2 regions of the Arthrobacter sp. JUb115 genome follow, and region 2 is predicted to be linked to the other one. Evidence: riboswitches for the same ligand, from Rfam matches in the RefSeq annotation. Region 2 holds a riboswitch; the other holds the start of a gene.
The links. A riboswitch is a leader RNA that binds a small molecule or an ion and turns the genes downstream of it on or off. The one in region 2 is predicted to bind glycine.
Positions count from the first base shown of each region.

Region 1 (10,416 bases), on a different contig from region 2:
CGCTTGCTCGCGGATGTACCGACTTTAATCACTGATGCCACAGACCTATATCCATAGCCTTGCTCGAAGAGTTCCACGAGTTGCTCGCGTTGGTACTCGGATAGTGTGCTTCGTGCGTGCATGAAAATGCTCCCCTAAAGTTGTTGACTTTTACAGTCCAACTTTCGGGGAGCAGTTCAATGCCGGGGCCTGATCGAGAGACCTGTCAGGTGCCCGGGCTACTGGTGGATATCCTCGGAGACCTGCTCCGCGGTTTCCGCTTCAAGCTTGGCGAAGGACTTCGCTTCACGGTAGGCGGCGGCCTCATAGCGTTCGTGCGCCACCTTGGCCAGGTGCGCGGCGCGCAGTGCCTGGTGCTGGGGGTTGCGGCGGATGTACAGGTAGCCTGCGCCCAGGATCAGGAACCATGCCGGGGTGATCAGCAGGGCGCTGAAGGTATCAACCTGGGTGGTCAATGCCCAGAGGATGAAGCCGAAGAAGCCGAGTACCACGTAGGGCATGACGACCCCGCCGGGCACCTTGAACTTCGAGGCGTCATGCAGGTGCGGGCGGCGTGCGCGGAAGACCAGGTAGCTGAGCAGGATGATGGTCCACACGAACATGAAGCACAGGGCCGAGACTGTGGTGACCAGGGTGAAGGCGCCCATCACCGAGTCGCCACTGTAGAGCAATGCGACGCCTGCCAGCAGGAACATGCAGGAGAACATCAGTGCGTTCTTCGGCACCTTGCGGCTTGAAAGCTTGGCGAAGCCCTGGGGCGCATCGCCTTCCATGGACAGGCCGCGCAGCATGCGCGAGGTCGAATAGATCCCAGAGTTGGCGCTGGAGGTCGCGGAGGTGAGCACCACGAAGTTGATGATGCCCGCGGCACCGGCCAGGCCGGCCAGGGCGAACATGCCCACGAACGGGGACTGCTCGGCGGAGAACAGGTTCCACGGTTCCACGGTCATCAAGATGATCAAGGCTCCGACGTAGAAGAACAGGATGCGGATGGGGATCGAATTGATCGCCTTGGGCAGCGTCTTTTCCGGGTCCTTGGTTTCCGCTGCGGTCGTGCCGACCAGCTCGATGCCCACGAACGCGAACACCGCAATCTGGAAGCCGGCGACGAAGCCCATGAAGCCGGTGGGGAACATGCCGCCTTCGGTCCACAGGTTGGAGAAGGAAGCGGTGGCCGAGTCGTGCTCGAAGCCGGTGATGACCATGACCAGGCCGACTACGATCAGCGCGCCGATGGCCACGATCTTGATCAGCGCGAACCAGAATTCGGTTTCGCCGAAGGCCTTCACGGTGGCCAGATTCAGCACCAGCAGCAGTGCGATGCAGCCCAGCGCCGGGATCCACAGCGGAAGGTCGCCCCACCAGAAGGCGACGTAGTGGGCGATGGCCACCACGTCGGCAATGCCGGTGACTACCCAGCAGAACCAGTAGGTCCAGCCGGTGAAGAACGCCGCCCACGGGCCCAGCAGGTCCCCGGCGAAGTCGGCGAAGGTCTTGTATTCGAGGTTGCTCAGCAGCAGCTCGCCCATGGCGCGCATGACGAAGAAGAGCATGAAGCCGATGATCATGTAAACGAAGATGACCGACGGGCCGGCGACCGAAATGGTCTTGCCCGAGCCCATGAACAGGCCGGTGCCGATAGCGCCGCCAATGGCGATCAGCTGGATGTGACGATTGGAGAGCCCGCGCTCGAGAGTGGGATCAGAACTGGTGGTACTCATGCTGGTTGCCTTCCAGGAGTGTGGCGTGACGCCCTGAAGGTGTCCTGCCTCCAAGCCTTCATGGCTTGGAGCGCAGGGACTGGCTTCGTTGAACACATCCGGTACGGAGGATTCCAGCTGGCATGCCCGGCAAGCTGCGCAAGGAGCAGGAGCCGGTTAAGCCACGGGGAGTACCTCGAAACCGGTGCGCTCGGTGCGGCACTGTTCTAGGTCCCTCCCCAATCTGTATGTATACCTGAGAGTTTTCACTTCGGCCCGACTACTGGGCGAAGATTGCTCCTTCGGTGAGCGCGGCGGAACCGTGCTGCTTTCCAGATTTGCCTCTTCGTGGCGGTACGGGTGCCTGAGAGTTTCCCGGGGAGGAAATTGCTCCTACGGCGCCCGCCCATGGTGTGGACGGATCTCTCCCGCCACGCATCAACGGCATATGTGGTGATTGCCATCACAGTATGCGCAGAAAAACGAACGTGGTGCAAGTCGCAATTTCACACTCCAGGCCCCGGATAACCGCTTGGACACGCCAATCGGGGAAAGTGGCGGGCGAAATGGGGGATTTTCTGCTTCGTAATGATTCGGGAAGCAAGGGGCATGGATACGGCTAAGCGGGGCATCGGATCAACCGATGCCCCGCTGTGGAAGCCCGGAGGCCTACTTCCCGAACCGTCGCAGTCGCAACGAGTTCAGTACCACCAGCACCGAGCTGGCTGCCATGGCCGCTCCGGCGATCATCGGGTTCAGCAAACCCAGGGCCGCAATCGGAATGCCGGCAGTGTTGTAGGCGAAGGCCCAGAACAGGTTCATCTTGATGGTGGACAGGGTCCTGGCCGACAGATCGATGGCCTGCGTGACCTGATGCAGGTCGTTGCCCATCAGGGTAATGTCCGCGGCTTCGATGGCCACATCGGTGCCCGAGCCCATCGCGATGCCGAGGTCGGCCTGTGCCAGTGCTGGTGCGTCATTCACGCCATCACCCACCATGGCCACGACCTTGCCCTGCTCCTGCAGCGATGTGATCGCCTTGGCCTTGTCGGCGGGGAAGACCCCGGCGAATACGTCTTCGGCCTTGATGCCTACCTGGGCGGCGACCTCGGTAGCCACCGATTGGTTGTCGCCGGTCAGCAGCACCACGCGCAGGCCGCGCTCCTGGAGTTCGGCAATAGCTTTCGCGGAGCTGTCCTTGATCTTGTCCGCCACCGAGATCACAGCTTGGAACTGCTGGTCCACCGCGACCAGGATGGCGGTCGCGCCGGCCTGTTCGGCTTCCGCGAGCATGGCCTTGGCGGAGTCATCCAAGGAGGTGCCCTGGGCTTCGAGCCAGCTGAAGCGGCCTACGGCAACGCGATGCCCGTTGACCGTGCCGACCACGCCGCCGCCTGGATCCGAATCGAAGTCGCTGGCCTCGGGCAATGGACCCAAGCCGGCTGCGGCCTTGGCGATGGCCTGGGCGATCGGATGCTCGGAATGGTGTTCCACGGCACCGGCCAAGGCCAGGACCTCATTGGGATCGACCCCGTCGATGGCCTTGGTGCCTTGATGGGTCATGATCCCGGTGGTCACGGTGCCGGTCTTGTCCAGCACGATGGTGTCCAGCTTGCGGGTATCTTCCAGGACCTGCGGGCCGCGGATCAGGATGCCCAGCTGCGCGCCGCGTCCGCTACCGACCAGCAAGCCGATCGGGGTCGCCAGTCCCAATGCGCAGGGGCAGGCGATGACCAGCACGGCGACCGCAGCGGTGAACGCCTGGTAGGGATCGCCGCTGGCAAAGAACCAGATCATGAACGTGAGCAGCGCAATGGCCAGTACGATCGGCACGAAGACGGAGGAAATCCGGTCAGCCAGGCGGGCAATGGGCGCCTTGCCCGACTGGGCTTCGGAGACCAGCTTGCCCATCTGGGCCAAGGTGGTGTCCGCGCCAACGCGGGTAGCTTCAATCACCAGCCGGCCCGAGGCATTCAGGGTCGCGCCGGTGACTTCATCGCCGGGCGCAACTCTCTGCGGTACCGATTCACCGGTCAGCAGCGAGGTGTCTACCGCGCTGGCGCCGTCAATGACCACGCCGTCGGTGGCGATCTTCTCGCCGGGGCGCACCACGAAATGGTCCCCGACCTGCACCTGCCCGGCAGGGATCTTCACTTCCGTGCCGTCGCGAAGCACCACTGCATCCTTGGCGCCCAGGTTCAGCAGGGACTTCAGCGCATCGGATGCCGAGGACTTGGCGCGGTGCTCCAGGAAGCGGCCTAGCAGCAGCAAGGTGGCCACGACGCCGGCCGTTTCAAAGTAGAGCGCATGCTCGGACATGGACATGCCGACATGGGCAGTCAGCTGCGGATCGAGGATCAGCTGCACTGCAGAGAAGAAGTAGGCCGCGAGCACACCGAGGGAAACCAGGGTGTCCATGGTCGAGGCCAGGTGCCGTGCGTTGACGGCCGCTGCCTTGTGGAAAGGCCAGGCGCCGTAGAAGACCACGGGAGTGGCCAGCGCGAAGGCGACCCAACCCCAGTGCGGGAACTGCGCTGCGGGAATCATGGAAATGATGAACAGCGGGATGGTGAAGATCGCGGAGACCAGCAGGCGGCGCAGCAGGTGGTTGGGCACCAGGTGCTCGTGCCCGCCGTGCTCATGCTCACCATCTCCCTGGTGATCCGAACCCGCAGGTTTGGGCGGGTGCTTGAGGGAAGCGGTATAGCCGGCGGCTTGCACCGTATCGATCAGTGCTTCATCGGTGACATCGGCTGGGACCTGGACCTTGGCGGTTTCCAGGGGCAGGTTCACCGTCGCGCTGACACCGGGCAGCTTGCCGAGTTTGCGTTCCACCCGATTCACGCACGAGGCGCAGGTCATTCCCTGGATGTCCAGATCGACGGTGCGCAATTCGGGGATTGTTTCATGCGGGGCATGGGAAGTCATGATTTACGACCTTGCACTTTCTTGCCGTTGTGGCTTGGTGCCTGGCTTTTTTGCGGCTAGGCGTTAATTGCTTCGACGGTGTAACCAGCCTCGTCGATGGCATTGCGAATGCTTTCTTCGCTTACGGTTGCGCTGGTGGTGACGTTGGCGGTGGACACGCCCTTCGCATCGAGGAACACTTCGACCTCTTGCACCCCGTCAAGCTCCTTGAGCTCCTCGGTGACAGAGGATACGCAGTGGCCGCAGGTCATGCCGGAGATCTTGATTTCCACATGGCTAGTCAGCGGGGTGCTCTGCTCGCGGGGAATGATCTGCAGGCCCTGGTTGGAGTTCTTTTCCGAGGAGCATCCGCAATTGCAGTTGTGGCTCATGATCTTGCTCTCTTTCGATGAATTCTGTGTGAATTGGAAATGGGTCCGTTGGGGCGCGCTCAGCGCACCAAACGGGAGATGGCGGCCGTGGCCTCAGCGATTTTGTCTTGCACGATGGATGGATCACCCGTCTCGATGGATGACTTGGCCGCATCAACCACGCAATGGCCGATATGGTCATCGATCAGCTGCACGCTGACCTTGTGCAATGCCGCGTTGATAGCGGAGATTTGGGTCAGGATGTCGATGCAGTACTTGTCTTCATCGACCATCTTGGCCACTCCGCGCACCTGGCCTTCAATGCGCTTCAGGCGTCGTTCCAACGCGCTTTTATCCGCGTGATAGCCGTGGTGCTCAGCTGTTTCATGTGGCGTGTGGTTGGTATCCATATTTCGATCATACCCCCTAGGGGTATTAAGTCAAGTACCCCCTAGGGGTATCCAGCATCCCCCAGCCGGAGAGGGAAGCACGGTAGGATTTCACCCGTGAGCCACAACGAACTTCATGTGCGTCCGATTTCCGGCACCGAGCACTCAGCATTCCTTGAGACCGCCCAAGACGTCAGCTTCCTGCAGCGTCCCGAATGGGCCCAGGTCAAGGGCGGCTGGCGCGGTGAATCCCTCGGCTGGTTCGAGGAAGACGAGCTGGTAGGCGCGGCACTGGTGCTGCATCGTGCAGCCCCGGTCATCAAGAAGACCCTCGCCTACATCCCCGATGGCCCGGTCATCGACTTCGGCACCTATGCTCCTGGACAGGTAATCCAGCCGCTGGCCGCCTACCTGAAGAATCGTGGCGCATTCCAGCTGAAGATGGGCCCGGGACTGGCCGTGCGCACCTGGGGTGCCGCCGCGGTGCGCAAGAACCTGGGCAAGGAAGGGTTCACCCAGCTCGCTGACCTTGAAACCCAGAGCACCTCAGGCACCGCGCTAGCGCTGAATGACGCCTTGCTGGAAATGGGCTTCTCCAAAGAAGATGTGGGTCTGGACTTCGCTGCGGGCCAGCCGGAATTCGTGGCCCGCGTGGCGTTGCAAGATGATGACGGCAACCAGCTGGACGTGGACCAGGTCATGGCCAGCTACTCGGCGACCACCCGCAACGAGACCCGCAAGGCGCTGAAGAGCACCCTGGAAATCGAAGTCGGCCAGACCAAGGACATGGCCCGCTTCCATGCCCTGTACAACCACACCGCGGACCGCCAGGACTTCACCGGCCGCCCGCTGGGATACTTCGAGAAGATGCACACCGTGCTCAACGAAGCGGTGCCGGGCTCCTGCACCCTGTACATCGCCAGCAATGAAGGCGTGGACCTGGCCGCATCCATTGTCATCCGTTCCTCGAACCTGGCCTGGTACCTGTACGGCGCTTCCTCCTCGGAGCAGCGCAAGCTGTTCGCGCCGAAGGCGATCATGCAGCACATGGTCATCGATTCCATCGAGGCAGGTTGCCGCTATCTGGACCAGGGCGGCGTGAGCGCGACCCTGGACAAGGAGCACCACCTCTCGGGGCTGACCAAGTTCAAGACCAACACCGGCTGCGACATCGTGCAGACCAACGGCGAGTGGGACCTGGCGCTGAACAAGCCCCTGGCGTGGGCCTTCGAAAAATACATGAACTGGCGCAAGAAGTAGGGAAAACACCACTTTGGCAATCGATCCAACCCAGCCATTTGTCCCGGTCATCCTCGGCGGGGACATCGGCACCTACACCTTGGCGCGCGAATTCTACGAGGCCTACGGGGTACGCTCGGTGGTTCTGCCGGCTGCCGGCAACGGCGTCATCGAGCACTCGGTAGCCATCGAACTGCGCCCCATCGGCTCCATGGCCGACGAGGGACGCGTAGTCGCGGCCCTGGTCGAGCTGGCCGATGAGCTGAAGGCCGCGGCGGATCGGCCGCTGATGCTTTTCGGCTCCCTGGACTTCCACATCATGCTGATCGCCAAGAACCGTGAGCAGCTTGAGGAACAGTACGTCATCCCGTACCCCCAGCTGGAAACCATCGAGGGTGCGGCACTGAAAGAGAACTTCTACGCGCTCGCCGAAAAATTGGGCATCGCCCACCCGCGCACCGCCGTGTATTACCCGGGAACCCCGCTGGATTCGCTGGTTGGTTCCTTCGACTACCCGGTCATCGGCAAGCCATCGAGCTCCGCGGATTGGATCGCCGCCAAGTTCGAGGGCAAGCAGAAGATCCACACCATCGACAGCCGTGCCGACCTCGAAGCCCTGATTTCCAGAATCGATGGCAGCGGCTACGACTCGGGCTACATCTTCCAGGAGTACATTCCGGGCGGAGATGACGCGATGCGCCTGTGCACCTACTTCGCCACCCAGGAAGAAAAGGTCATCTTCGCCGGCTACGGCGAAGTGGTGATCGAGGAGCATGCCCCGCTGGTGCTGGGCAATTCGGCTGCCATTGTCACCGGTCGCAACGATGCGATGGCCGCCGATGGCGCGCGCATGCTCGAAGAACTGGGCTGGCGCGGAATTGCCATGATCGATGCCAAATACGATCACCGCGATGGCCAGATCAAATTCTTCGAGATCAACCCGCGCCTGGGCCGCAACCACTTCTACCTGACCGCAGCCGGGGTGAACCCGGCCCGTTTCTATGTCACCGAGTTCCTCGGCGCGCCGTTCGATCAGTCGAACCCGGAAACCGACGCGGTGGTGGACACCGGGACAGGAGTCTTGCAGCTGTCGCGCCAGCGGCTATTCACCGTGCTGCCGCACCACTTGCTGCGCCGCTTCCTGGACAGCGGAACCGGCCGCAAGGCGGAAGCACTGCTCAAGGCCGGCAAGGTCTCGAACCCGTTGAAGTTCGCAGCCGAGAAGAACCCTCGCCGCAAGCTCTATCTGCTGTTGAATGCGGCCAACCACTACCGCAAGTTCAAGGCGTTCCCGCCGCGCACCCAGTAGGCTTGCCCAGGCCTAGGGCCTAGGAGTGGCCGGTGGTTGCGGTTTGAAGGCGTCTCCAGGAATTGCCCACCCGTCGCGCGCCTGGACCCAGGGGCTTTGGGCGATCTGCGCCCCGTCCAGGATGTCAAGGGACGTCGGCTGGCCATCGTATTGGGGTGCGAGCTGGACCGGTTTCATTCCCTTGGCTGCGGCGATGACCAGGGCAACGGTTTCATCCGGATCCTGGGACGTTGACATGGCATTCCAATCCAGCGTCGAAATCACCGCTTCGCCGGAAGGGATGGCAACGCGTTCAAGGAGGATATCCGGTTCGGGCTGCAGCGCGATATCTGGCTGGGCATCGCCGGCCTCATTGAGGAAATCGATCTGCGGGTAGGACTGCAACGCGCACGAGCGAGCAGAAATGTTCTTGGCGTAGACCGCCATGTACCGTGAACCGGCAGCTGCATCGGGTGCGCCGAGGGCTATTTCCAAGTCCCCCTCTGCGCACAACGGAGCTGGCTGATTCGCTGGCCAGCTTTTGACCTTGTCGGGAAGAACCACAGGCTTGGGAATCAGCCATTGTGGTTTCTTGTTTCCAACCCAGCCTTCAGCAAGGACCTCGTATCGAGGCGATGCCAGCTTGTAGGGCATGGGCTCGCCAAAGGGACCATGCCGCTCCAGCCATAAGCGGGTTTCCTTTTCCGCCTCTGCTGGCGCCTCGTTGCCGAGGACCAGGTTCAATCCGGAATGATCAATGCTGGCGCTCTCGAAGACACCTCGCTTGGCCGCCTCGATAAGAAGCTGGAGCTCGGGAATATCAGTGCGTTTCGCGGGCGAATAGCGCACGGATCGATCTGCTAGTGCCAAATCGGTGGGGTGCTTGGCCTGTGCAGCGAATTTTCCCAGCGCCAGCAGCTGCTCCAAATTAAACGCCGTGGCCGAGTAGTTAGCCGCACTTGCCGCGCCGAGCTCGCGTAGGCGGAATGCGAATGAAGCCCTCTCACCGAGAAGACCAGGCTTCGCTTGCTCTTCGCCTCCAAAGTGCGAAAAATTGTCGGAGACTTCCAGTGGGTAGGTTTTCGTCTTTGAGCCTGGGATATTCTGGGGTTCACCGGCGACAAAGGCCAGGTCGATGTTCCGCAAGCTCAGGGCATGGGCCCCAGCCTGGATCTGTTGTGCCATCTCCCGCACGATTACTTCCGCTTGTGCAGGATCGAGCTGATCCAATAGCACGAATTGCAGGTCAACTGACAGATCCGGTGCGGCCAAGACATCGTGATCCATGACCTCGGAGGACATCTGGACGCCAAGGACCCCGTCCCGGTCCTCGACGGCTGCAACGAAATCGCAAACTTCATCGGGCGCGTCGCAGGAATTCCATGGCTGCCAGATCACCAGGATGGCTGCGATAAGAGCCAGTGCGATGACGCTAGCTCCAGCGCGCAGTGAATTCATCTGGCTACTGTATCAAATGCGACCTCATGCTTGACCGCTGGTACTCCGGAAAACGATAACCGGATAATGCGAGTAAAATTTCAAGCACACGTATTGAAAGCGAGTTCCCATGAGTTTGAAAGATCGCCTGCGCGATGACAGCATCGCCCATCTGAAGGCCGGCAACGAGCTGGAGAAGACGACCCTGCGCAATATCCTCAGTGCCATCGGCACCAAGGAGAAGTCGGGAAAGAACCCCAGCGAGCTCAACGACCAGGATGTCGAGAACCTGCTTCGCAAGGAAGTCGGCAACCGCGAGGAAACTGCTGGCCTGGCCGCCAAGGACGGCCGCACCGAATTGGCTGAACGCGAATTGGCCGAAGCCGCCTTCATCTCCACGTACCTGCCCAAGATGCTTGACGAAGCGCAAGCCCAGGACATTGTCGAGAGGATCATGGCCGAACTTGCAGCCGATCACGACCTGACCATGAAGGACATGGGCCAGGCCATGAAGCTGGTCGGCGCCGAAATCGCTGGCCGCTTCGATGGCAAGGCTGTCTCCCAGATGGTGCGCGCCAAACTGGGCTAGCCAACACTGGACTTTTCATTCGGCACGGGCCGTCCCACTTTTGGGGCGGCCCGTTGCCGTAGTCCAGGCAACGGGGATGGGATCCGGGTTTTGAAGCAGATAGTCTGTGGATACCATGCCTGACTTCCCGAAAAACCGCGCCACCCTGTCCAAGGGCTCTGGCGCACTGCTGATCCTTGCCATCATCCTGGCCTCGCTGAACCTGCGTCCTGCCGTCACCTCCTTGGGGTCCCTGCTTGATCTGGTGATTGGCGACCTGCAGATGAATGGCTTCGTGGCCGGAATGATCACCGGCATCCCTCCACTGTGCTTCGCGCTGCTGGGTCCCTTGGCGCCGCGGCTGGCCGGGAAGCGCGGACCGGAACTAGTGGTGGCCTCAGCCATGGGTGCTGTCCTGTTGGGCATTGCCCTGCGCGCGGTGGCTCCGGGGACCGGATTCTTCCTGCTGTGCACCGCATTGGCCCTTGCGGGCATCGCGGTGGGCAACATTCTCATG
Region 1 is NZ_SOBS01000005.1:308,409-318,824, reverse strand. Features, by position in the region: gene cycA (D-serine/D-alanine/glycine transporter) at 219-1,721, opposite strand; glycine riboswitch at 2,043-2,141, opposite strand; gene EDF61_RS11390 (heavy metal translocating P-type ATPase) at 2,370-4,628, opposite strand; gene EDF61_RS11385 (heavy-metal-associated domain-containing protein) at 4,685-4,999, opposite strand; gene EDF61_RS11380 (metal-sensitive transcriptional regulator) at 5,059-5,388, opposite strand; gene EDF61_RS11375 (lipid II:glycine glycyltransferase FemX) at 5,485-6,627, shown strand; gene EDF61_RS11370 (carboxylate--amine ligase) at 6,641-7,915, shown strand; gene EDF61_RS11365 (DUF4232 domain-containing protein) at 7,928-9,352, opposite strand; gene EDF61_RS11360 (GatB/YqeY domain-containing protein) at 9,462-9,920, shown strand; gene EDF61_RS11355 (MFS transporter) at 10,036-10,416, shown strand, end outside.
Region 1: linked by a shared signal. The riboswitch ahead of cycA (D-serine/D-alanine/glycine transporter) and the one ahead of gcvP (aminomethyl-transferring glycine dehydrogenase) in region 2 are both predicted to bind glycine.

Region 2 (10,416 bases):
GCCGGCGCGCTTGCCCAGGCCCTTGAGGCCGACGAGCTTGCGTGGCGGGGTCGCACCGCGCAACGCTTCCAGGGCTTCGCGGCCCACGAAGTCCTCTTCCTTCTTGAAGGAGACCACCGGGCCGAATCCGGCATCGAACGGGGTGCGTTCCAGGGACAGCTCGTTGCCGTACAGCGGCATGCCGGCTTCAAGGCGCAGCGAGTCGCGGGCGGCCAGGCCGCAAGGAACCAGCTCGTGGTCCTTGCCGGCTTCAACGCTCTTTTCCCAGAGGGCTGCCGCATCCTCGTTTTCGATGATCAGCTCGAAGCCGTCTTCGCCGGTGTAGCCGGTGCGGGCCAGCAGCACGTCGATGCCACCGAGCACCACCTTCACCGCAGCGTAGTACTTCAGTTCGGTGACCGCCTGGGCGGTTGCCTCGTCGGCGGCCAGCTTGCGCACAATCGCCTCGGCGTTCGGTCCCTGGACGGCGATCAGCGACTGGCGGTCCGAAGCGTCGTCCACGACGACGTCGAAGCCGGCGGCGCGGGCAGCCAGTTCGGCGGCAACCACCGGGGCGTTGCCGGCGTTGGGCACGACGAGGAACTTCTCCTCTTCCAGGCGGTAGACGATCAGGTCATCGATGATCTTGCCCTCGGCGTCAAGGATCAGCGAGTACTTCGCCTTGCCGACCTTCATGATGCCCAGGTTCCCTGCCAGGGCGGTGTTCAGCGCCTTGCCGGCTTCCGGGCCGGAGAGGTAGACCTCGCCCATGTGGGACAGGTCGAACAGGCCAGCGGTGGAGCGCACGGCCTTGTGCTCTGCCAGTTCCGAACCGTACTTCAACGGCATGTCCCAGCCGCCGAAGTCGGTGAAGTTGGCGCCGAGAGCTTCGTGCTGCGCGTGCAGCGCGGTGTGCTTGAGTGCTTGAATAGTCTCAGTCATCTCTAACTCTTCCTTAGTCTTCGAAGGCTTCGGGAGCCGGGCAGGAGCAGATCAGGTTGCGGTCGCCACCGGCGCCGTCGATGCGGCCCACGGTTGGGAAGTACTTGTCGAACTTCAGCGCCGGGACCGGGAAGGCCGCCTGCTCGACCGAGTACTTGCGGTCCCACTTGCTGTTGACCACGGCGGAGACCGTGTGCGGAGCGTTGCGCAATGGGGATTCCTCGATGCTGTAGGCACCGGAGAGGACCTCGTCCATTTCCTGGCGGATGGTGATCATCGCTTCAATGAAGCGCTCGATCTCGGCCAGGTCCTCGGATTCGGTGGGCTCCACCATCAGGGTGCCTGCCACAGGGAAGGACAGGGTCGGCGCGTGGAAACCGAAGTCGATCAGGCGCTTGGCCACGTCCTCGGCCGTGACCCCGGTCTTGGCGGTCAGTTCACGCAGGTCCAGAATGCACTCGTGGGCAACCAGGTCCTTGTTGCCGGTGAACAGTACCGGGAAGTGCTCGTTCAGGCGCTTGGCAATGTAGTTCGCGTTCAGGATCGCGTGCTTGGTGGCTTCGGTCAAGCCGTCCCCGCCCATCATCGCGATGTAGGCCCAGGAGATCGGCAGGACGCCGGCCGAGCCGAAAGCGGTCGCCACCACCGGCACGCCATCACGCTCGGAGTAGGTGCCCGAAGCATCGCCTGGCAGGAATGGCAGCAGGTGCTCGCCAACGCCGATTGGGCCTACGCCTGGACCGCCACCGCCGTGCGGGATGCAGAAGGTCTTGTGCAGGTTCAGGTGCGACACGTCGCCGCCGAACTTGCCTGGCTGGGCCAGGCCAACCATGGCGTTCATGTTCGCGCCATCGATGTACACCTGGCCGCCGGCGGCGTGGACCTTGTCGCAGACCTCGCGCACGTCGGAGTCGTAGACGCCGTGGGTGGATGGGTAGGTGATCATGATGGCTGCAAGGACGTCCTTGTTGGCCTCGATCTTGGCATCCAGGTCGTTCGCGTCGATGGTGCCATCGGCTGCGGTCTTCACGACCACCACGCGCATCCCGGCCAGCACTGCCGACGCGGCATTGGTGCCGTGGGCCGAAGCCGGAATCAGGCACAGATCGCGCTGGCCTTCGCCGCGCGAACGGTGGTAGTCCGAGATGGCCAGCAGGCCCGCGTATTCGCCCTGCGAGCCGGCGTTGGGCTGGATCGAAACGCCAGCGTAGCCGGTGATTGCGGTCAGGCGCCCTTCCAGGTCGGTGATCAGCTCGCGCCAGCCCTCGGTCTGCGCTGCAGGCGCGTAGGGGTGGATCGAGGCGAATTCCGGCCAGGTGATGGATTCCATTTCGGCGGCCGAGTTCAGCTTCATGGTGCACGAACCCAGCGGGATCATGGTGCGGTCCAGGGCCAGGTCGCGGTCCGAGAGCCGGCGCAGGTAGCGCATCATCTGGGTTTCGGAGGAGATGGTGTTGAAGATCGGGTGGGTCATGAAGTCGCTGGTGCGCACCTGCCCTGCCGGGATCTCGAAGCCTTCCGGAGCCGAGAGCTCTGCGCCGAAGACCTCAAGCAGGGTCTTGACTACGCCCGAGGTGGTGGCCTCGTCGGTGGAGATGCCCACCTGGGTCTCGCCCACCTTGCGCAGGTTGATGCCTGCTTCGATGGCCTTGGCAATGATGGCATCGGCGTTCTCGACGTTCACCACAACGGTGTCGAAGAAGGAGTCCGAAGCCAGGGTGTAGCCGCCGGAAACCAGCGAGCTGGCGATCACCCGGGCGTGGTTGTTGGCGCGCGAGGCGATCTGCTTCAGTCCGGCTGGGCCGTGGTAGACCGCGTACATCGAAGCGCAGATGGCCAGCAGGGCCTGTGCGGTGCAGATGTTGGAGGTGGCCTTTTCGCGGCGGATGTGCTGCTCGCGAGTCTGCAGGGCCAAGCGGTAGGCAGGGACTCCGGCGTCATCGGCCGAAACGCCCACCAGGCGTCCTGGCATGGAACGGGTCAGGCCATCGGCCACGGCCATGTAGGCAGCGTGCGGTCCGCCGAAGAACAGCGGCACGCCGAATCGCTGGGTGTTGCCCACGGCGATATCGGCACCCTGCTCGCCCGGAGGGGTGATCATGGTCAGGGCCAGCAGGTCGGCAATCACGGTAACCATGGCGCCGGCTTCCTTGGCGGCGGCGATGATCGAAGCGTGGTCCGCGATCGAGCCGTCGTTGCCAGGCTGCTGCAGGACAATGCCGGAGATCTCGCCCTCTGGCAAGCCTGCGGAAAGGTCGGCAATCTCGACTTCGAAGCCCAGCGCGTCAGCGCGGCCCTGCACGACCTTGAGGGTCTGCGGGAAGATGTTGGAGTCCAGCACGGTCTTGCCCTTGGACTTCTTCTTGTTGGCGCGGCGCATCATCAGCACGGCTTCGGCGGCGGCGGAGGATTCATCCAGCAGCGACGCGTTGGCGATGGGCAGGCCGGTCAGGTCCATGACCATGGTCTGGAAGTTCAGCAGGGCTTCGAGGCGGCCCTGGGAGATTTCCGGCTGGTACGGGGTGTAAGCGGTGTACCAGGCTGGGTTTTCCACGATGTTGCGGCGGATCACGGCTGGGGTGATGGTGTCGTAGAAGCCCTGGCCGATCATCTGGGTCTTCATGACGTTCTTCGAGGCAAGCGCACGCAGGTGGGCTAGGGCTTCGGTTTCGCTCAGGGCGTCTGGGATATCCAGTGCGGAGTCCTGGCGGATGTCTGCCGGAACGGCGGTGTCGATCAGTTCTTCCAGGCTGTCGTAGCCCAGGGTCTGAAGCATGGTGGTGACGTCGGAAGGACGTGGGCCGATATGGCGTGAAACGAATTCAGTATTCGCTCGTGCCGAAGTCTGCGTGATGGTCATGGTGCTGGTATCTCCATGGGATCTGTCTTGGCGCATGCCAAAGGAAGGTCTTTTTACCTCCCCATCCCTGTTGCATAACCTGAGAGTTTTACGCATCCAGCAAACCAAGCCGGGCACTTGCACCTTCGGTGAACCGGAACGGGCCGGTTTCTTTCCAGAGTTGCCTCATGATGGCGGTACGGGTGCCTGAGAGTTTCCTGGGGAGGAATTGCTCCTACGGCGCCCGTCCATGGTGTGAACGGGACTCTCCCGCCATCCGTCTATGGCGCGCGCTGCCGGCCGGAGACCTGCAGCACACCACCATGTTACCTGCCCCGCCCCCAAGGTCAAACAGGAGCGGGGTCCGGAAAAGTCATAAATGCGTTCAGTTGGCGTCGGCAGTTAAACGGATGTAATCAGGATATTTCGCTGACAAGGAATCACCCGACGAGGTGCCGGTGATCCGGCGCTTGACCCACGGAGCCAAATGCTCTCTGGCCCAGCCCAATTCCTGCTTCAGCTTTTCGCCGCGCGAGTTCACGGCCAGTTCCGGCAGGGACGGCTGCTGGATCCTGGAGGACCAGTTTCCCTCGGTGATCCGATGGGTGCCGAGCACGTCAAGGACCTTCGAAGCCATCAGCGTGTGGCCCAGCTCGTTCATGTGCAGCCGATCCACCGCCCAGTAGCGCAGATCGGAGAATTCTCGCCACCGCCAGTAATCGGCGATCACCGCACCGTACTCGTCCGCGATTTCGCGAACCTTCTCGTTGTAAATGGCCGTGCGCGGACGGGTCTTGGAGAACAACGGTGATTCCACGGTGTCGAAACCGGTGAACAGCACGACCGCGCTTCCGGCTTCGGCAAAGCGGCTCACCATGCCTTCATAGCCGCGCATCAGCGCATCCAGGTCCGCCTTCGGGCGCAGGATGTCATTGCCGCCGGCATAGATGGTGACCAGGTCCGGGGCCAGTGCGAGCGCCTGGTCCAGCTGCTGGTTGATCACCTGCCCGATCTTCTTGCCGCGCACCGCCAGGTTGGCGTATTCCCATTCGCCTTCGGCGCAGAGCACTTCCGAAACCCGGTCCGCCCAGCCGCGGACCTGGTTGGGCCGGGTCGGATCCACATCGCCAACGCCTTCGGTGAACGAGTCACCTAGTGCCACAAACTTCTTCACTTCGCTCCTGCTTCGTTCCATTCCCGATGGGTTTACTACGCGTTGCTGCCGGCAGCCTGGGCCGACATGTTCTTCTGCATGATCAGCTGGCGGGCCAGCTGGCTGAGCTTGACTCCGGTGGAGATCTCCTTGGCGCCTTCATTGCGCGAGGGGATGAATCCGAAGCCCAGCTGGTGGGCTGGATCGGCAAAGGCCAGCGAGGAGTTCGCACCGTCATGGCCGTAGGCGAAAATCGATCCGTAGTTGTTGCGCGCGGTGGCCTTCATGAACCCCAGGGCGAAGGCCTGCAGCAGTCCATTGGTCCGGTCATGGCCGTAGACCAGTTCGGTGGAAACCTGGGACCAGGTGTCGGCGGTGAGGAATCCGCGGGTGGCGCCCAGTGCCGGCACGGCACCGAATGAGGCGGCATAGATTGCGGCCAGTCCTTGGGCATTGGCGACCGCGCCCATGGATGCGGGGCCCAGTTCGCGCACCTGAGGCGCGTTGGCCAGTTCGTGCCAGTTGTAGACCGGGCCGTTTTCCAGCGCGAAACCGGAGGCCGAGTTCACCGAAAGCCCGGCCGGGGAGAACGGATCGAAGAATTCCGGTGCGGCGTCAGCGCCCGGCAGTACATCGCGGTAGCGCGATTCCAGCGCGGGGTCCTGGCCGATGTAGGCTTCGGCTCCCAGCGGCTTGCGGATGCGCTCCTCGAAGACGTCTTTCAGTTCCTTGCCGGTGACCCGGCGTACCAGTTCTTCCATGAGCACGCCCAGGGTGATCGCATGGTAGCCGACAATGTGCTGGCCCAGCGGCCAGACGCTTGGCATGGAAGCGAGCACCTTGGCGTATTCGGCGGATTTCAGGAGGATCTCGCTGGGCACGCCCCCGGGCACGCCGAGCACTCCCGCTTGGTGGCTGAGCACCTCGCCGACGGTGAGCTGGGATTTCCCGTTGTCCCCGAATTCCGGCCAGTAGGTGGCCATTGGCGCGTTCGGATCGATCAGCCCATCTTGCACGAGCAGTGCCACGACCAGCGCGCCCAGGCCCTTGGTGCAGGAGAAGACACAGGTCAGCGCGTCACCAGAGAGGTGCTCGCCGACGCTGTGGCTGAGCACCAATTCGCCGCGGTGGTACACGGCCAGCTGCGCCGAATAGCCTTCTTCCTCAGCGGCTCGCGCCTCTAGTGCTTCCGCCAGGGGCGCGAACTCTTCAGTGATCACCGATTGCATCTAAATCCTTCAAAGTGCTTGTCTCTCGTCAACTAACCCTAACCGCTTCGATCCCATGTCCCGGTAGTTCCACACGCTGACCCGACACCTAGCATATAGGTACGTCAGCTCACAGCATTGGCTTGTTTAAGCCACTAATCGACATTTCACTACCGCTGGACCCCAAGTTCTGTGAGCCAGCCTTGAAGCCGGTTTGCCCACTTCATGCGCTGACCCTAAAGTTGTAATGTTTGCCTACAAAATTGAAGGAGATGATCTCGATCGCATGACTGTGAACAGTGACACGGCCGTTACCGACGGCAAAGAAACAGAACTCCGCAGGGTGATTGGCCCGAAGCTGCTGCTATTCCTCATCATGGGCGATATCATCGGCGCCGGAATTTTCGCCATCACCGGCAAAGTTGCCGGCCAGGTGGGCGGAGCCGCCTGGCTGCCGTTCCTGATCGCTTTCACGATCGCGACCCTCACCGCCTTCAGCTACCTCGAACTGGTGACCAAATACCCGCACGCGGCCGGTGCCGCCTTGTACATCCACAAGGCATTCGGCATCCACTTCGTCACCTTCCTGGTGGCGTTCACCGTGGCTTGCTCGGGCATCACCAGTGCCGCCACCTCGGCCACCTTGGTGGGGCGCAACCTGCTCATTGGCATTGGCCAGTTTGTCGAGGGTGTTCCCAACACCCCGGAAGCGGGCATGTGGGCAGCTATTGCAATCATCGTGATCCTCGCCGTGATCAACTTCCGCGGCGTAGGCGAGAGCGTGAAGTTCAACCTCGTGCTGACCATAGTTTCGCTGGCCATCATGGCCGCGATCATCGGCATCGGCTTCGCGGTGATCGCCTCGGGCCAGGGTGACATTTCCCGCCTGGTGGTCTTCGAGACCCCGACCGACCGCAGCGTCTTCGCCGCCGTGACCATGGGTACTGCCATTGCGTTCTTCGCGATGGTGGGCTTCGAGGATTCGGTGAACCTGGTTGAGGAAACCAAGAATCCCAACAAGACCTTCCCGAAGATCATGCTCATCGGCTTGGGCATCTGCGCCTTGATCTACATGCTGGTGGCCGTCACCGTCATCATGGTGATTCCGACCGGCGATCTGCTGAACCCGAAGAACCCGGATGCCGGCATCCTGCTGGATGTTGTGCGCATCGGCCTGCCGAACCTGCCGGTTGACGCAATCTTCCCCTTCTTGACCGTCTTCGCGGTGGTTAACACCGCGCTGATGAACATGCTGATGGCTAGCCGCCTGCTCTACGGCATGGCCCGCCAAGGCGTGCTGCCGCAGTTCCTGGGCAAGGTGCATTCGACCCGACGCTCGCCATGGGCTGCGATCCTGTTCAGCACCGGACTGGCCATCGCCTTGGTGGTCTACGTGAACCTGAGCAACGGAAGCAGCATTGTCGGCTCGCTGGGCGGCACGACCGCGCTGCTGCTGTTGTGCGTGTTCGCCGTAGTCAACGTAGCCCTGCTGGTACTGCGCCGCGACAAGCCGGAACCCGATTCGTTCCGCGCTCCAACGATCATCCCGATCCTCGGCGTGTTCTTCTGCTTGTTCCTTGCCGGCCCGTGGGCTCGTTCGCGTGAGGACTGGGTCCAGTACGAGATTGCCGGCCTGCTGCTGGTCATCGGCGTGCTGCTGTGGGCCGTGACCTGGTTGGTCAACCGGATCAACTACAAGAAGGGCGTCATCGAAACCCGCCCGGGACAGTACTGATCCCAGCCCGTTAACGCAGTGATGCCCGCCATTTGGCGGGCATCACTGCTTTAAGCGTGTTTTCTACGCGGTCTGCTCGACCGTTTCCTGGCGGAAACGAAGCTTCAGGCCGCCTTCGGTGCTCTGCCACCAGGAAGATACGACGAGCACCGGGCCCTCTGCAGGCTTCATGCGGTAAGCGAGCAGCACCATTTGCGCATCCACTTCCCGGGCCGCAAGGACCTGCACCGCACCGGTGCTGGGCAGGCTCGCCCCGGATTCCAGCATGGTCCGGACCGTGGCCACATCCAGCAGGCCGCCATGGCGAGTCACTTCCTGGTAGCCCGGATGCAGGAAGTCGTTGAGTTCCGCGAAACTGGTGCGGATCTGCGGGTCGAGGAAACCTTGTTCCAGTTCGAAGACGGTGGCCGCGATGTCCACGCCGGGTTCCGGTGCGGCGGCGGTTTGCCCGCCGGGTGCCAGCACGGCATCTTCAGCCGCTGGAGCATGGGAAGCCACGGGGCCGCCGCCGGCGGTGTAGCCCGGTCCGGCCTCTACTGCAGAGCCCTGCTGGTGCGCGGTGGCAGCCGCACGCGCATGGCCGTCAGCAGCTTCATTCAGCTCATGTCCGGCATGGCCCTTGACCCACTCGAAGGTAAACTTGCGCCCGGCAATGGCCCGGTCAAGTTCCTTGAGGATGTCCTGGTTCAAGACCGGTTTGCCGTCGGCCTTTTTCCAGCCCTTCTTCTTCCAACCCGGCATCCACTTGCTGATGCAGTTGATCGCATACTGCGAATCGCACAGGATTCTGAGTTCTTCTTCTGGCAGGTGCTCGGTGGCCCGGAAGAGTTCGAGCACCGCTTGGAGCTCCCCCATGTTGTTGGTTCCGTGGTCCCAACCGCCAGCGGCCCAGTTGTCCTGGTCCACATACCAGGCCCAACCTGCCGGTCCGGGGTTTCCTAGGGCTGATCCATCCGCAGCTGCAATGATCGTCATGCTTTAATCCTGCCACGTTGACGCCCGCACTCGGTTCCATGCATTGGGCCATGTCGCCAGCGAATACTTGCACAATGGATCACAGCATCCAGCCAGGTCCAGGCCTAGGATTGGGATGTGAAGAAAATCCTGCCTGTATTGGCTACCCTGGTTCTGGTCCTGTCCGCATGCGCTGGCCCCTCGGTCGACGAGCTGCGCCAGCTCGATCCCGAGGGCCATACCGCCTGCGTGCATTTTGGCGGGGGCCTGGTTGACCCCGAGGGCATCGGCGCAACGAATATGCAGAAAGCCGCTGATCATGGGGCGAAGGCTTCCACCGAACAGATCAGCGCTGCGGTGGCCGCCGATGAATCGGGGGATCCCCGGATTATTGACTTGGCCGCTTTCCAGGAAGCTTGCGAGGGGCAAGGCTTCGAATTCGAATAGGACAGATCGGCCCAGGACCCCTCGAAATAGCGGGCTCCTGAGCCGATCCGCCGTGGATCGCCAGCGCGCCTAGGCGGGGTACAACGGGTTGTGCCCGGCTTGGACTCGCTCGTCAGCCCGGACTTCGCCCGGTGCCGTACCGTTCAGGAACGGACCGTTCTCGGCCAGCTCATCTCGGCCCGGCGCTTCGAGCCAGTTCGCCAACTCCGGCCCCTTCGGGATGATCCGGGTCGGGTTGATGTCCTCATGAACCACGTAGTAGTGCGCCTTGATCTGCTCGAAGTCGATGGTGTCGCCGAAACCCGGGGTCTGGAACAAGTCCCGCGCATAGCCCCAGAGGTTCGGCATGTCGATGAGCTTGTTGCGGTTGGCCTTGAAGTGGCCATGGTAGACCGGGTCGAATCGCACCAGCGTGGTGAACAGCCGAACATCGGCCTCGGTGATGTGATCACCCATCAGGAAGCGGCGGGTGCCCAGCCGGTCTTCGAGGTAGTCCAAGGTGGCGAATAACCGGTCGTAGGCATCGTTGTAGGCCTGCTGGTCCCCGGCGAACCCGGCACGGTAGACGCCGTTGTTGACCTCGGTGAAAATCCGCTTGATCAGCGGAAGCATCTCATCGAGCTGGTCCTGCGCAATGAGGTCCGGGGCGCCTTCCCGGTGGAACTCCTTCCACTGCGTGGACATGTCCCAGGTGATCTGCGGGTAGTCATTGGTGACAACCGCACCGGTGGGGATATCGACGATTGCCGGCACGGTGATGCCGCGTGGATAGTCGGCAAAGCGCTTGAAGTAGTTCTCCTGGACCCGCTCGGTACCCAGGACAGGGTCCTTGCCCCCGGGGTCCAGGTCAAAGGTCCAGCTGCGTGCGTCGTGGGTTGGGCCGGGCAGTCCGACGGACAGCGCGTCCTCCAAGCCCAGCAGGCGGCGAACGATCAGGGTGCGGTTGGCCCAGGGGCACGCGCGGGCTGCGACCAGATGGTAGCGGCCAGCTTCCACCGGCCAAAGCCGGGCCCCGTCCGAAAGCCCCGCGTTGGGATGCCCGATCTTGCTGTGGCTGTTTCCCTCGCCATAGTGCTCGGCGCTGGCATCAGCGACGATGCGGTCCTGGATGTAATTGGTGTCCCGGGTGAATTCTCCGCCGGTGACGTAGGCGCCCTTG
Region 2 is NZ_SOBS01000012.1:968-11,383, forward strand. Features, by position in the region: gene gcvT (glycine cleavage system aminomethyltransferase GcvT) at 1-921, opposite strand, end outside; gene gcvP (aminomethyl-transferring glycine dehydrogenase) at 935-3,781, opposite strand; glycine riboswitch at 3,946-4,043, opposite strand; gene EDF61_RS16550 (SGNH/GDSL hydrolase family protein) at 4,146-4,922, opposite strand; gene EDF61_RS16555 (serine hydrolase domain-containing protein) at 4,970-6,142, opposite strand; gene EDF61_RS16560 (APC family permease) at 6,408-7,856, shown strand; gene EDF61_RS16565 (RNase H family protein) at 7,920-8,831, opposite strand; gene EDF61_RS16570 (hypothetical protein) at 8,949-9,257, shown strand; gene EDF61_RS16575 (glutathione S-transferase family protein) at 9,327-10,416, opposite strand, start outside.